2 linked regions of the Desulforapulum autotrophicum HRM2 genome follow. The main gene of each other region encodes a partner of the protein of the gene in region 2 in a complex. Links are inferred from orthologs where the notes say so. Each region holds a gene or a part of one and is shown on either strand. Other genes may lie near its edges.

The links.
Region 1: the proteins of uvrB (region 2) and HRM2_RS20005 are in contact, whole or in part, in a crystal structure (PDB 7EGT), measured with the Thermus thermophilus proteins. The link is inferred for Desulforapulum autotrophicum HRM2 from one-to-one orthologs. Residues at the interface, in WP_096411307.1 of Thermus thermophilus: Glu23, Leu25, Arg26, Asp27, Gly28, Glu29, Arg30, Phe31, Arg55, Glu326, Asp327, Phe328, Glu379, Ser382, Gln383, His398, Gly400, Arg401; in WP_096412145.1 of Thermus thermophilus: His654, Arg656, Phe657, Gln666, Asp668, Glu669, Lys680, Arg681, Leu682, Ser683, Lys685, Tyr686, Ala687.

Annotation. Positions count from the first base shown.
Region 1 is NC_012108.1:4,564,948-4,568,119, forward strand. Bases 59-2,998 are described here. They hold HRM2_RS20005 (ATP-dependent helicase), read right to left. Parts: upstream 2,489-2,998; coding sequence 629-2,488; downstream 59-628. Other genes in these bases: HRM2_RS20000 (transporter substrate-binding domain-containing diguanylate cyclase), read right to left, coding at 59-561; HRM2_RS20010 (phosphomannomutase/phosphoglucomutase), read right to left, coding at 2,511-2,998. Outside these bases: more of HRM2_RS20000, read right to left, coding at 1-58; more of HRM2_RS20010, read right to left, coding at 2,999-3,172. UniProt on the Escherichia coli protein: A helicase with DNA-dependent ATPase activity. Unwinds DNA duplexes with 3'-5' polarity. Translocates on single-stranded DNA with 3'-5' polarity. Initiates unwinding more efficiently from a nicked substrate than double-stranded DNA.
Region 2 is NC_012108.1:2,653,855-2,656,997, reverse strand. Bases 233-3,143 are described here. They hold uvrB (excinuclease ABC subunit UvrB), read right to left. Parts: upstream 2,729-3,143; coding sequence 737-2,728; downstream 233-736. Other genes in these bases: HRM2_RS11575 (glutamine--tRNA ligase/YqeY domain fusion protein), read left to right, coding at 2,851-3,143; uvrC (excinuclease ABC subunit UvrC), read right to left, coding at 233-732. In the rest of the region: more of uvrC, read right to left, coding at 1-232. UniProt on the Escherichia coli protein: The UvrABC repair system catalyzes the recognition and processing of DNA lesions. A damage recognition complex composed of 2 UvrA and 2 UvrB subunits scans DNA for abnormalities.

The DNA of each region.
Region 1 (3,172 bases), 1.9 Mb from region 2 along the record:
GAGCACCATGGCGTCGGCCTTTCCCCGGGCAAAACCATCGACATCAAAGGTGGAGGGGACCCAATTTAAGGTCCCAGGATCCAACTTGCCTGCCTTGAACATATGGGCAAGCTCGGCAACCTTACCCATGGCTGGATCGCCCATGACGGCCTTTCCGGCAAGGTCTGACACCTGCTCAATCTCCGGCCTTGCCACCACAAAAACCGACGATCGCTTTAAAAAGTTAGACAGCAGAACAATGGGTCGCCCCTTCATGGCCCCAAGTACAAGATCAGACTGCCCAAGGCCATAATCGGCCCGTCCGGCCACTACTTCCCGGACAGGATCGGTATGGGGTCCTGGTTCGACAAATCGGACATCAAGCCCCACTTCCCGGTAAAACCCCTGGTCTTTTGCGGCATAAAACCCGACAAACTCGGCATTGTGCTTCCAGTCAAGCTGCAGGATCACCGTCTCAAGATCGTGTGTGGCGCACCCACCCCTTTGAACACCCAGGACAAACACAAGGACCATGGCCGTTATCAACGCCATCCCTCGTATACAAAAACCAGACTGTCCCATGATGGTATCCTTACTTCACATATTTTACAGTTGCTAAATCGTGACGGACCAAGGCTTTACCTTACACTCACGCCATACATTCCTCAATCTGATCGATGAACCTTGACCGCATGGCAAACTGACCTTTTCGATAATTGGCATGGGAAAGATAGAGAAAGCGTTCGGCCCTTGTCATGGCAACATACATGAGTCGTCTTTCTTCCTGGATGGCCTGCTCTCCGGCATCAATGGATCGCCAGTGGGGGAAAAGCTTTTCCTCACACCCGACCACGAACACCGTGTCAAATTCAAGTCCCTTGGCCGAGTGGATGGTCAAGAGGGCCACCCCTTCCCCGTCGTCATCCTCGTCCTTGGTGTCCTCCCGAATCAGGGCCGCCTCTTCCAGATACTCAAGGATGGTGGATTTCTCCCGTGCCGTGTAGACCAGCTGTTCGATGTTCTCCTTTTTAGAGATAAATTCAGCCTCGGTCTTGACCTTTTTCTTCAGGTAATCAAAGTAAGCTGTCCCATCCAGCACCCGCTCCATGGCCTGGTTGGGCGGCAGGTCCCAGAGGGAATCCAGCAGCTCAAGGAGCTTTGAGAGCTCACCATGGATCTTGGGGGTCAGCACCCGCTCCTGGACCATTTTTCTGGCAGCACCGGACAGACTCATCCCCTCTTCTTTCATGGTGCCGATCTTCTTGACCATGGCTGGCCCGATCCCCCTTTTAGGGGTATTGATGATCCGCTCAAACGAGACGTCGTCGTTGGGAAACTGGGCCGCGCTCAGATAGGAATTGATGTCCAGAATTTCCATCCGTTCAAAAAAACCCTGGGCACCCATGAGGCGGTAGGGAATTTTAAACATCCTGAATATCTTTTCAAAGGCAAGGGAACAGAACTTGGTGCGGTAGACCACGGCAATCTTGTCAAAATCAATGCCTTCACCCTTGCAGTTCAAGGCCTTGAGGCGCTTTGCAACCCATTCGGCCTCTTCACCTTCGGAAAAAAACTCGTGGATTTCGACCACCCCTCCCTTTTTCTGGGAGAAACACTTTTTGTCCATCTTGTCGGCATTAAAATCAATGAGCCCGTTGGCCGCCTGGACAATTTCATCGGCCGACCGGTAATTCTCCTCAAGGCGAAAAATCCTGGCATTGTCATACCGGTTGGAAAACTGAAGAAAATGGTTAACATTGCTGCCCCTGAACCCATACACGGCCTGCCAGTCATCCCCCACGCAGAAAAGATTACCGTGATCACCCAGCAAAAGCCTGGTAAGTTCGTCCTGGAGATTGTTGGTATCCTGGTATTCGTCCACAAGGATGTGGGTGAACTGTTGCTTGTACCGCTGCTGAATTTCGGGAAAATCCCTGAGAATGTCCCGGGTTTTCAGCAGGATGTTGTCAAAGTCAACCAGGTTGGCCTCAAACAATCTTTGTTCATACGCCTTGTAAAGATCAACCACCCGGATTATGCCCATCCTCGGGTGCTCGTCAAAATAACGGTCTGGATTGGCCGAATTCTTTGCCCTTGAGATGATGGAGATGAGATTGCCGGCATGCTTTTTTTCAAGGTTGTTGTTCACAAGGATCTCCGTCACGATCTTTTTCTGCTGGTAAATCGAGCAGATCTGGATGGGAGATGAGTAACCGATCTCATGGCTATGGGTCTTGAAAATAACAAGACAGGCCGAATGGTAGGTCCTGACCCAGGGAAACTTGGCATACCCAAGGCCGGACAGTTTATAAAGGCGACTCTTCATCTCCTGGGCCGCCTTATTGGTAAAGGTGATGGCAAGGATTCTTGTGGGATCAAACCCCTGGCCGATGAGGTGCATGATCTTTGCCGTCAGGGTCCGGGTCTTGCCGGATCCTGCCCCTGCAACCACAAGGGCGGGTGACCCCGTGTGAAGGACTGCCGTCTGCTGCTGTTCGGATAATTCCATTGGTTTTTACTACTTAACTCCCTTAGGGTGTCTTGGAAATGATCTTTTCAAGGGCCGTCTCAACCATGGATCTGATCTCAACAAGCCTTTGTTGTGTTAATGCCTCAAACCGCAACACCAGGGCAGGCTGGGTGTTGGAGGCCCGCACAAGCCCCCAGCCGTCGCCAAAGAGCGCCCGCATGCCATCAATGTCAATGACCTCGTGGGTCTTTTTAAACTGCTCTGTAATGGCGGCAACTACGTCAAATTTTCTGGAATCGTCACATTCAACCCGAATCTCAGGGGTGGTAAAGGTGACGGGAAGATCTTCAATCAGCTGGGATACGGTCCTGCCCGTATCAGCAACAATCTCAAGAAGCCTGCAAGTGGCGTAGAGGGCGTCGTCAAAACCGAAATACCGATCCTTAAAGAACATGTGGCCGCTCATCTCACCTGCAAGTTCGGCATTCGCCTCTTTCATCTTCTTCTTGATCAGGGAATGGCCCGTCTTCCACATGATGGCCCGGCCCCCGTGTTGTTCAATGTCATTGTACATGACCATGGAGCACTTGACCTCAGAAATAAAGGTAGCCCCGGGTTTGCGCTTGAGAATCTCCCTGGCAAAGATTACCATGAGCTGATCCCCGTAGATGATGTTCCCGTGCTCGTCGACTACGCCGATGCGGTCGGCATCCCCGTCATACC
Region 2 (3,143 bases):
GACCACCTGGCGCTCCAGGGTTGTTTGAATGGCAAGGATAGTGTCCCGGATCTGGGCAGCACGTTCAAAATGTTCAAGATCTGCCTCTGTCTGCATCTCGAACTTCAGCCGGTTGATCAGATCTGGAGCCCTGCCCTTTAAAAACAGAATCACATCCCCAACTACCCGGGCATACTCCTGCCTTGACACCCTGTTGCAGCAGGCGCCCAGGCATGCGTTTATCTGATAATTGAGGCAGGGTCTTGTGCGGTTGGCAAACTGAACATCCCTGCATTTTCTAAGCTTGAATATTTTGTTCACCTGTTTGATGGTACTTCTGACACTCTGGACAGATGAGTAGGGACCAAAGTAAACGGCATTGTCATCCCCGATTTTTCGTACCACCTCCAGGGCCGGAAAGGGTTTGGAAGTGTCGATCCTGAGGCAGGGATAGCTCTTTCCGTCTTTGAGGATCACGTTGTACCGGGGACTGTGCTTCTTGATCAGGGTCGATTCAAGGATCAGGGCCTCATGCTCGGTGGCTGTGACAATGAGATCAAAATCGACCACTTTTTTAAGCAGCACACCGGTCTTCATGTCATGGCCGGTCTCCCTTGCAAAGTAAGAGGCGAGCCGTTTTTTCAGGTTCAGGGCCTTGCCCACATAGATGATCGTACCCCTTTTATCCTTCATCAGGTAAACACCGGGATTCTGGGGGGCGGATTGATATCGCTCAAGCACGGATGGGGTCATTGGGTTACATCTCCAGGATCTTAGACAATTCCCGGATCCTGTCCCTGAGGGTTGCAGCTGTTTCAAACTCCATTTTTCTTGCCGCCTGTTTCATTTCAACCTTGAGGTTCGCAATGATTTCTGCCAGGTTGTCCGTGTCGGCATCATAGACGGTTGTCGACTCACCCACCCCAGGGGAAAGGTCGGCCAGATCCTTTTCCATGGTGTAGTCGAACATCTTAATCTCCTTGATGATGGTCGTTGGCACGATATTGTGATCCTGGTTGTATTGTTTCTGGATGATCCGGCGCCGATCTGTCTCGTCCATGGCTTTTTTCATTGAAGGGGTGATGCGGTCTGCGTACATGATCACCTTGCCGCATGCGTTTCTGGCTGCACGCCCAAAGGTCTGAACAAGGGATCGATAGGATCGCAGAAATCCTTCTTTGTCCGCATCCAGTACGGCCACCAGGGTCACCTCGGGGATGTCAAGTCCTTCCCTCAGAAGGTTGATGCCGATGAGAACGTCAAACACGCCCTTTCTTAAATCCTGGATAATGTCGATGCGTTCCACCGTGCCGATATCCGAATGCAGGTACTTGACCTTGATGCCGAAATCTGAAAAATAGTCGGTGAGATCTTCGGACATGCGTTTGGTCAAGGTGGTCACCAGAACCCGCTCTTCGGCCTCCACCCGCTTGACGATCTCCTCATAGAGATCGTCCACCTGGGTGGTCGCCTTTCTGACCTCAATGGCCGGATCAAGGAGGCCTGTGGGTCTGACGATCTGCTCGGCAACCCGGGTACCTGCCAATGAAAGCTCATAGTCAGCGGGTGTGGCGGAGACATAAATGGCCTGGGGAATCTTTTTTTTGAATTCGTCAAATTTCAACGGCCGGTTGTCCAGGGCTGACGGCAGACGAAACCCGTGCCCCACAAGATTTTCCTTCCTGGACCGGTCAGCTTTGTACATGGCCCCCACCTGGGAAACAGAAATGTGGCTCTCGTCAAAAAAACAGAGAAAATCTTCGGGAAAATAGTCGATCAAGGTTGGGGGTGGCTCACCTTGAGCTCTGCCTGTGAGATGGCGGGAGTAATTTTCGATACCGTTGCAGTAGCCGATCTCGTTGATCATTTCAAGGTCATACTGGGTGCGCTCTTCAATGCGCTGGGCTTCGATGAGTCTATTTTCGTTCCTGAAAAAATCAATTCTCACCTTGAGTTCCGCCTTGATTGTCTCCACGGCCCGCTGTCTGGTCTGGTTCAGGGTGACATAGTGGGAGGCCGGAAAAACAGCCGTACCCTTTATCCGGTTAAGGACATCCCCCTTGAGGGGGTCTACCTCGAAAACGCCGTCAATGGTGTCACCAAAAAAATCAATCCGAAGGGCTTTATCCGTCTCATAAGCCGGAAAGACTTCGACCCTGTCCCCCCTGACCCGGAAGGTTCCCCTGTGGAAATCCACATCGTTTCTCTGGTACTGGATGTTGACAAGTTCAGCCAGAAGTTTATCCCTGGATTTTTCCATCTCCTCGTTAATTTCCACCCGCAGTGCCAGGTAATCCTCAGGAGCGCCCAGGCCGTAGATGCATGAGACACTTGCCACCACGATCACATCTTTTCTTGCCAGCACGGACCGGGTGGCAGAATGACGCATCTTGTCAATCATTTCGTTGATGGAAGAGTCCTTCTGGATATAGGTGTCACTGGTGGGAATGTAGGCTTCGGGCTGATAATAGTCGTAATAGCTGACAAAATACTCAACGGCATTTTCTGGAAAAAGCGTCTTGAATTCGTTGTACAACTGGGCTGCCAGAGTCTTGTTCGGTGCGATCACAAGGGCGGGTCTGCCCGTTCTTGCAATGATGTTGGCCATGGTAAAGGTTTTTCCCGACCCGGTCACCCCAAGAAGGACCTGGTGTTTTTTTTTTTCGAAAATTCCCTTTGAAAGAAAGTCAATGGCCGAAGGCTGGTCCCCGGTGGGTTGAAAGGGCGATTTGATATTAAATTGAGTCATGGAACCCTATATACCAGAGATCCCCCTTTTTTTAAAGAATTATTGCTTTTGCAACCCCAGGGAATGTGGTAAGCATTAGGGTTTAAACCACCATACATTTACCTGTATTAAGAGAGGATTCAATGGAAGATCAAAATATAACCAGCCATTTTATAAAATCCATCATTGACGGTGACATGAAGACCGGCAAGTTTGACGGACGGGTGGGAACAAGGTTTCCTCCCGAGCCCAACGGGTTTCTTCATCTGGGGCATGCAAAATCCATCTGTCTCAACTTTGGCATGGCCCGGCAGTTTAACGGCACCTGCAATTTACGGTTTGACGACACCAACCCTGCCAAGGAAGAACAAAAGTACGTTGATGCCATCATTAAGGATGTCGGCTGGCTCGGTTTTGACTGGGGCGATACTGTTTA